DNA from 2 places in the Streptomyces sp. NPDC052682 genome. Region 1 is predicted to be linked to the other one. Evidence: riboswitches for the same ligand, from Rfam matches in the RefSeq annotation. Region 1 holds a riboswitch; the other holds the start of a gene.
The links. Region 1 has a riboswitch for S-adenosylmethionine ahead of thrC (threonine synthase). Riboswitches for the same ligand answer to the same signal wherever they lie in the genome.
Positions count from the first base shown of each region.

Region 2: it holds a riboswitch for S-adenosylmethionine, as region 1 does, so the genes downstream of both, AB0K80_RS10425 (aminotransferase class V-fold PLP-dependent enzyme) here and thrC (threonine synthase) in region 1, are expected to answer to the same signal.

Region 1 is NZ_JBFATS010000002.1:138,766-143,173, forward strand. It holds gene AB0K80_RS03100 (trehalose-6-phosphate synthase) at 1-609, opposite strand, end outside; gene AB0K80_RS03105 (glucosyl-3-phosphoglycerate synthase) at 707-1,651, opposite strand; SAM riboswitch class I at 1,796-1,940, shown strand; gene thrC (threonine synthase) at 1,958-3,250, shown strand; gene AB0K80_RS03115 (MoaD/ThiS family protein) at 3,333-3,608, shown strand; gene AB0K80_RS03120 (cold-shock protein) at 4,050-4,253, shown strand.
Region 2 is NZ_JBFATS010000005.1:353,094-357,501, forward strand. It holds gene AB0K80_RS10415 (rhomboid family intramembrane serine protease) at 1-160, shown strand, start outside; gene AB0K80_RS10420 (Lrp/AsnC ligand binding domain-containing protein) at 157-438, shown strand; gene AB0K80_RS10425 (aminotransferase class V-fold PLP-dependent enzyme) at 443-1,810, opposite strand; SAM riboswitch class IV at 1,974-2,090, opposite strand; gene trpD (anthranilate phosphoribosyltransferase) at 2,164-3,228, opposite strand; gene AB0K80_RS10435 (cytochrome bc complex cytochrome b subunit) at 3,351-4,408, opposite strand, start outside.

The DNA.
Region 1 (4,408 bases):
CAGCCGGTTCGCGCCGAGCATGCCCCACACCAGCTGGGCGCGGATGTCGTGCGGCAGCATCCGGAAGTACTCCGGCGGCGCCCACGGCGTGTGCGAGAAGTGCCCGATGCGCAGATCCGGGCGCAGCTCGCGCAGCATCCCCGGGACCAGGCACAGGTGGTAGTCCTGCACCAGCACCGCCGCGCCCTCGGCCGCCTCCTCGGCCAGCGCCTCGGCGAAGGCCCGGTTGTACGTCTCGTACGACGCCCACTGCCGCCGGAACTCCGCGTCGAAGACCGGCTCCAGCGGCGTCTGGTACAGCATGTGGTGCACGAACCACAGCACCGAGTTGGCGATGCCGTTGTACGCGTCGGCGTGCACGTCGGCCGGGATGTCCAGCATCCGCACGCCGTCCTCGCCGACGCCCCGCCGCACCGCCTCCCGGTCGCCGTCGGACAGCGCCGAGCACACCCACAGGGCGCCCGCGTCCGGCCCGATCGCCGACAGCCCGGACACCAGCCCGCCGCCGCCCCGTCTGGCGTGCAGCGAGCCGTCGTCCTTGACCGAGTAGGAGACCGGGCCCCGGTTGGAGGCAACCAGCACCTGAGCAGCACCGTTCGTCGAAGCCATACGCCTCAACCTAGCCCGGCCCGGAAACGCTCAAACGTACGACCCGCCCGTATACGGTGCGCACGCCCGTATCAGGCCGTCCGGGCCGCCGTCGCGGTCAGGCCGCCGTGCGTTCCTGGTACTCGGCGATCTCCACCATCGGCGGCCGTTCCTCGGTGTCCACCGAGTACGTCCGCGGCTCGAAGCCGTCCTCGCCCCGCTCGAACTGGGTCAGCGACGGCCGGATCAGGTGGCCGCGGGCCAGCCGCAGCTGGGCCGTGCGGTAGATCGCGGCGGCCATCCGGCCGAGCGCCTGGCCGTCCTGGTGGCGGTGCTTGCGCACCCCGACATCCACCTGGGCGAGGGCGTCCAGGCCCACCAGGTGCAGGGCGTCGACGAGCATGCCCAGCTCCACGCCGTACCCGACGGGGAAGGGCAGCTGCTCCAGCAGCGAGCGGCGGGCCGCGTACTCGCCGCCCAGCGGCTGCACGAACCCGGCCAGCTGCGGCCAGTGCATGTTGAGCAGGGGCCGGGCCATGAGCTCGGTCACTCGCCCGCCCTGCCCGGCCGCCGACCCGAGCGGACGGTCGTACATGGCCTTCACCAGGTGCACGTCCGGGTCGGTGAGCAGCGGGCCGACGATCCCCGAGACGAAGTCGGAGGAGAACTCCCTCAGGTCGGCGTCGACGAAACAGACGATGTCCCCGCGGGTGACCAGCAGGGAGCGCCACAGCACCTCCCCCTTGCCGGGCACGGTGGGCACGCGCGGCAGGATCCGGTCCCGGTGCACCACCGTCGCGCCCGCGGCGGCGGCCACCTGCGACGTACGGTCGGTCGACCCCGAGTCGACGACGACGATCTCGTCGACGAGGGGAACTTGCTGCATCAGGTCGTGACGGATGATCGCGACGATGTCGCCGACCGTCTCCTCCTCGTTGAGCGCGGGCAGCACGACGGAGACCGACTGGCCCGTGCGCTGCTTCGCGGCCAGGATCTGGTGGAGCGGGCGATCGGTCACGGACCAGGAGCGGGTGCTCAGCCAGCGCTCGACTTCTTCCAGCACGGTGGGCGGCTCCTCACTGTTTGTCTCGCGGTTCGGACGACTATCTCAACTGTCCTGGCCTTCGGTTACAGTCTTGAACAACGCGGATGACCATCGCATGTCCGATCCCGTGCTCGAGGGTCGCCGCCGTTGACAACCTCATACAGCTCATCCAGAGGGGCAGAGGGACACGGCCCGATGAAGCCCCGGCAACCCCCCTGATCCGGTCTCGTTGCGTCACGCGAGGCTCCCGGCCAGGGAAGGTGCCAATTCCGTCTCACGGCGAGATGCGTCGTGAGGAAGATGAGGAGAAAGGGCCTCGCCTCCATGGCTGTGCAGACCGTTGCAAGCACCAGCAATCCCGCCGCTCCGTCCGTCGACCTGGGTCCGGCCGCCGCGCTGTCCTGCCGCGAGTGCGGTCACCGGGTACCCCTCGGACCGGTCTTCGCCTGCGAGGAGTGTTTCGGCCCGCTGGAGATCGCCTACGACTTCTCCGCGTACGACGCCGAGGAGCTCCGCAAGCGCATCGAGGCGGGCCCCGCGAACATCTGGCGCTACGCGCCGCTGCTGCCCGTCCCCGCGGACGTGGCCGCCAAGCCGAACCTGAACCCGGGCTGGACCAAGCTCGTCCAGGCCGACAACCTGGCGCGCGAGCTCGGCGTGACCGGCGGCCTGTACGTGAAGGACGACTCCGGCAACCCGACGCACTCCTTCAAGGACCGCGTGGTCGCCCAGGCCCTGGAGGCGGCCCGCGCCTTCGGCTTCACGACGCTGTCCTGCTCCTCCACCGGCAACCTGGCCGGCGCCGTCGGCGCCGCCGCCGCACGGGCCGGCTTCCGCTCCTGCGTGTTCATCCCGCACGACCTGGAGCAGGGCAAGGTCGTCATGGCCGCGGTCTACGGCGGCGAGCTCGTCGGCATCGAGGGCAACTACGACGACGTGAACCGCTTCTGCTCGGAGCTGATCGGCGACCCGGCGGGCGAGGGCTGGGGCTTCGTCAACGTCAACCTGCGGCCGTACTACGCGGAGGGCTCCAAGACCCTCGCCTACGAGATCTGCGAGCAGCTCGGCTGGCGGCTGCCGGACCAGATCGTGGTGCCGATCGCCTCCGGCTCCCAGCTCACCAAGATCGACAAGGGTCTTCAGGAGCTGATCAAGCTGGGGCTCGTCGAGGACCGGCCGTACAAGATCTTCGGTGCCCAGGCCGAGGGGTGCTCGCCGGTGTCCACGGCCTTCAAGGCCGGGCACGACGTGGTGCGCCCGCAGAAGCCGGACACCATCGCCAAGTCGCTCGCCATCGGCAACCCGGCGGACGGGCCCTACGTGCTGGACATCGCGCGGCGGACCGGCGGCGCGGTGGAGGACGTGACGGACGAGCAGGTCGTCGACGCGATCAAGCTGCTCGCGCGCACGGAGGGCATCTTCGCGGAGACCGCCGGTGGCGTGACCGTGGGGGTGACGCGCAAGCTGATCGAGAACGGGGTGCTGGACCCGGCCCTGACGACGGTCGTGCTGAACACGGGCGATGGTCTCAAGACGCTGGACGCGGTGGCGGGCACCGGGCTGACCGCGACCATCCGTCCCACCCTCGACTCCTTCCGCGAGGCCGGACTCGTCTAGACCGTCGTCCGCTGCGGGCCGGTGGGGGCCGGCCCGCGGTTCCTCGCGCCCCTGGCTTCGTTCCCCTACCGGAGGTTCCACCGTGAGCGTCACCGTCCGCATCCCCACCATCCTGCGCACCTACACCGGCGGTCAGGCCGAGGTCACGGCCGAGGGCGCGACCCTCGCCGAGGTCATCGCGGACCTGGAGAAGAACCACACCGGCATCGCCGCCCGTGTCCTGGACGACCAGGGCAAGCTGCGCCGGTTCGTCAACGTCTACGTCAACGACGACGACGTGCGCTTCGAGCAGGGGCTCCAGACGCCGACGCCCGAGGGCGCGGGCGTGTCCATCATTCCGGCCGTCGCCGGCGGCTGAAACGGCTTGCTCGTTACCTTCGGTAACGGCTGTCACGCAGCGTTTGCCGGATTGCCCCCTCCGTAAGAGAAGCGGAGGGGGCAATTCAGTGTGGTTGATCGCGGTACAGTTGGGGAACGCGATGCCGCTCCGCTGTTGCGTAACCCTGTTTTTCCTGCCGTACGCCCGTCGAGATGTAGCCAAAGTGTGCGCGTCTTTCGCGGCTTTTGTTCCCTTTGTGCGGCCTGACTTGCCCCGAATTCAGGCGAATTCTCGCCACATTCCGGACCGGGTGCGTCCAGATTTCTCGTCCGATTGACCTGTTGCAGACGGCAGTTGGGCAGATACATTCGGCCGCGGTCGACGCGTTCCGGCGCACGCCCCCAACCGTTGGGGGGTGAGGTCTGACCCGGATCCGCGAAGTGTGGATCTGTGCAAGGGCCAGTAATAGGGGAGTTAGGCATGGCTCAGGGCACCGTCAAGTGGTTCAACGCGGAGAAGGGGTACGGCTTCATCGCGGTCGACGGTGGTGCGGACGTCTTCGTCCACTACAGCGCGATCCAGATGGACGGCTACCGCACCCTGGAAGAGGGCCAGCGGGTCGAGTTCGAGATCTCGCAGGGCCAGAAGGGCCCGCAGGCCGACATGGTGCGCGTCACCGCCTGAACGCGCGACCGACGACCAACCGCTGACACACGGTCTTCTCGCAAGGGCCCGTACCCCCCGGGGTGCGGGCCCTTCGGCCTGCCCGGGAGCGGCTCGAAGCCTTGTTCGCCCCGGGCTGAGAAGGCCCGGCCTACCCCCGAGCCGCTTGCACTCGC
Region 2 (4,408 bases), on a different contig from region 1:
GGTGGCGGCCGGGCGGGACTCCCAGGGGCCGGAGGTGGCGTACCTGGCGCACCTGGTGGGATTCGGCCTGGGCTTCGCCTACGCGTGGGTCCGCTTCGGCCCGGCGACTAGAGTGAGGCCCGCACCGGCCCCGGCGTCCGAGGGAGAGAACCAGCCGTGATCACCGCGATCGTCCTCATCAAGACCAGCGTGGACCGGATCCCCGAGATCGCGGAGCAGATCGCCGCGCTGGACAGCGTCAGCGAGGTCTTCTCCGTCACGGGGACGTACGACCTGATCGCCATGGTCCGGGTGCGGCGGCACGAGGACCTCGCCGAGGTGATCCCCGGCCGCATCAGCAAGATCCCGGGCGTGGAGGCGACGGACACCCACGTGGCGTTCCGCACCTACTCGCAGCACGACCTGGAGGCCGCGTTCGCCATCGGCCTGGACAGCTGAGGACTCAGGCGGAGGTGTCCGGCACGCACCGCCCGTCCTGCGTGCGGTAGGTCCACCGCGCCCCGTCGCGCACGAGCTCCCGCACGGCGGCCAGGAAGCGGTCGACGTGCTCGTCGGGGGTCCCCGCCCCGAAGCTCACCCGGATCGCGTTGAGCGACTTCTCGCCGGGCGCCGCCTCGGGGGCGCCGCACTCGCCCTGCGTCTGCGGGTCGCTGCCCAGCAGCGCGCGCACCAGCGGATGGGCGCAGAACAGGCCGTCCCGTACGCCGATGCCGTACTCGGCGGAGAGCGCGGCGGCGAAGTGGGAGCTGTTCCAGCCCTCGACGACGAAGGACAGCACACCGACGCGCGGGGCGTCGTCCCCGAACAGGGAGAGCACCCTGACCTCGGGCACCTCGGCGAGACCCGCGCGGACCTTGCCGATCAGGTACCGCTCGCGGGCGACGAGCGTGTCGAACCCGGCCTCGGTGAGGGCCTTGCAGGCCGAGGCGATGGCGTAGGCGCCGATGACGTTGGGCGAGCCGGCCTCGTGCCGGGCGGCGCCGTCGTGCCACTGCACCTCCACTCCCCCGTCCGCGCGCCGGGAGACCGTGCGGCTGGCGCCGCCGCCCGCGAGGTACGGCTCGGCCGCGCCCAGCCAGTCGGCCCGGCCGGCCAGCACCCCGGAGCCGAACGGGGCGTACAGCTTGTGCCCGGAGAAGGCGACCCAGTCGACGTCCAGGTCCCGGACGCTCACCGGGTGGTGCGGGGCGAGCTGGGCGGCGTCCAGCACGATCCGCGCGCCGTGCGCGTGGGCGGCCGCGGCCAGCTCCCGTACGGGCCACAGCTCGCCGGTGACGTTCGAGGCGCCGGTGACGCAGACCAGGGCCGGGCCGTAGGGGTCCCGGTCGGCCAGGGCGCGCTCCAGGATCTCCACGGCCTGCCGGGGGCTGCGCGGGGCGTCCAGGCAGGTGACCCGCGCGTGCTGCCAGGGCAGCAGTGCGGCGTGGTGCTCGGTCTCGAAGACGAACACCTGGCAGCCGGCCGGGAGCGCCCGGGCCAGCAGGTTGAGCGAGTCGGTGGTCGACCGGGTGAAGACCACCTGGTCCGTCTCCCGGCAGCCGAGGAACGCGGCGACCGTCTTCCGGGCGTTCTCGAACAGGTCGGTCGACAGCTGGGAGAGGTACCCGGCGCCGCGGTGGACGCTGCCGTAGTACGGCGCGTAGGCCGCCACGTCGTCCCAGACCCGCTGGAGCGCCGGCGCGCTGGCGGCGTAGTCGAGCGCGGCGTAGGTGACCTCGCCGCCGGTGACGAGCGGGACGGTGACATCCCGGCCCAGAACGGGCAGCGGGGCACAAACGGACGGGGCGACGGCAGCGGTGGAGACGGACATGGCTGAACTCCCGTGAAGGCAGGTGGAGATCACCACGCGAGCGCACCCGGCTCGAGCGTGGGACAAGGAGAAAGGAGATTGCGGAGGCGGGGCTCTGCGGCCCTAGCGCATTCGCTTGCTCACGGAAGACTCCTCGACGACCAGGACCCCTGGTGTCGCGAGGGGTCCGCGCTTGCCGTAGACCTCGCTGCCTACGGCCTGGTCTTCACCCGGGGCACCCCGCCACGGACGGAGGGTTGCCGGACAGCCGGCCGGGGCCTGATGGCTGTCACTCATGACCTGGACAGGAACGTACGCGAGGTGATCGCCGTCCCGCAACCCGAGTCCGGATGGCGGGACGGCGAGCTGCCCGCTCAGGCGTTGCTGACCGCGACCCAGCGCTCCAGGACGCCCCTGGCGGCCCCGGAATCGATGGACTGCGCCGCCTTCTCCATCCCGGCGCGGAGCTGCTCGGCCAGCGGCGCCGAGGTCGGCTCCAGGGCCACCAGCGCGGCGGCCGAGTTGAGCAGGACGGCGTCCCGCACCGGCCCCTGCTCGCCGTCCAGCAGACGCCGGGCGACTTCCGCGTTGTAGGAGGCGTCGGCGCCGCGCAGGGCCTCCACGGGGACGAGGTCGATGCCGACGTCCCGGGGGTCGAAGGCCTCCTCGGTCACCGTGCCGTCCCGCACGATCCACACCCGGGAGGTGGATGTGGTGGTCAGCTCGTCGAGGCCGTCGTCGCCGCGGAAGACCAGCGAGGAGCAGCCGCGTTCGGCGAAGACCCCCGCCATGATCGGCGCCATCCGGGCGTCGGCGACCCCGACCGCCTGCGCCTTGACCTTCGCCGGGTTGGCCAGCGGACCGAGGAAGTTGAACACCGTCCGGATGCCCAGCTGGCCGCGCGCGGCGGCCACATGGCGCAGGGCCGGGTGGAACTTCACGGCGAAGCAGAAGGTGATGCCGGCCTCCTCGGCGACCTCGGCGACCCGCTGCGGCGTCAGCTCCAGATTGACGCCGAGCTTCTCCAGGACGTCGGAGGCACCCGAGGCCGAGGAGGCGGCTCGGTTGCCGTGCTTGACCACCTTGGCGCCCGTGCCGGCGACCACGATCGACGACATCGTGGAGATGTTCACCGTCTTCGCGCCGTCACCGCCCGTCCCGACGATGTCGACGGTCGGCCCCGGCACCTCGATCACGTTGGCGTGCTCGTACAGGGCCCGGACGCAGCCGGCGATCTCCTCCACGGTCTCGCCCTTGGCCCGCAGCGCGACCACGAATCCGGCGATCTGCGCGTCGGTCATCTCGCCGCGCATGATCAGGTCCATCGCCCAGGCGGTGTCGTCCGCGGTGAGGTCCCGGCCGTCCAGCAGGCCGTTGAGCAGGGCGGGCCAGGAACGGCCCGCCGCGGTGTCGCCTCCAGCGGGGGTCACAGCGCTCATAGCCGCTCCTGGTCGTCGTAGGACAGTGGTGGGCCCACCCTATCCAGCCGGGAGCACGGCGAAGGGCCCCCGTCCGAACACCGGACGGGGGCCCTTCGGCCGTGGCGTGGCGACCGCGGTGATCAGTGGTGGCCGTGGCCGCTCGTGATCTCCTTGTACTCCTCGACGGTGGGCTTCGGGATCTGGGCGCCCTCGCCGTAGTAGGCGTTGCTGAGCTTGGCGCGCAGCTTCTCGGAGCCCTTCACCTTGCGCTCGACGCCGTTCTCGTCGACCGTCGGGCCGATCTCGGCCGGCTGGTACTGCTCGTGCGCCGTGAGGGTGTACAGCTGCTCCTGGCTGAGCGGCTCGTGCACCTCGATGAACTCACCGTGCGGCAGGCGCTTGATGATGCCGGCCTCCCGGCCGTGCAGCACCTTGTCCTTGTCCCGGCGCTGCAGGCCGAGGCAGATCCGCTTGGTGACGATGAACGCGAGGACCGGTCCGACGAAGAAGCCGATACGGACGAACCAGGTGACCGCGTTGATCGAGAGGTGGAAGTGGGTGGCGATGATGTCGTTGCCACCGCCGATCAGCATGATCATGTAGCCGGTGACCCAGGCGACGCCCAGGGCGGTCCGGGTCGGGGCGTTGCGCGGCCGGTCCAGGATGTGGTGCTCGCGCTTGTCCCCGGTGACCCAGGACTCGATGAACGGGTACAGGGCGATCACCGCGAGGAACAGGCCGAACAGCACCAGCGGGATGAACACGCCCAGGACGAGCGTGTGACCCCAGATGTTGATCTCCCAGCCGGGCATGGCACGGACCAGGCCCTCGGCGAAGCCCATGTACCAGTCGGGCTGCGCGCCGGTCGACACGTGGTCGGGACGGTAGGGGCCCATCGCCCAGATCGGGTTGACGGACGCGATGCCGGCCAGGGCCGCGATGACACCGAAGACCAGGAAGAAGAAGCCTCCGGCCTTGGCCATGTAGACCGGCAGCAGCGGCATGCCGACGACGTTCTTGTTGGTCCGGCCGGGACCCGCGAACTGGGTGTGCTTGTGGTAGAAGACCAGGATCAGGTGGCCCACCACGAGCCCGAGCATGATGCCCGGCAGCAGCAGGATGTGGATCGAGTAGAACCGGGCGACGAAGTCGTCGCCGGGGAACTCGCCGCCGAACAGGAACATCGAGATGTAGGTGC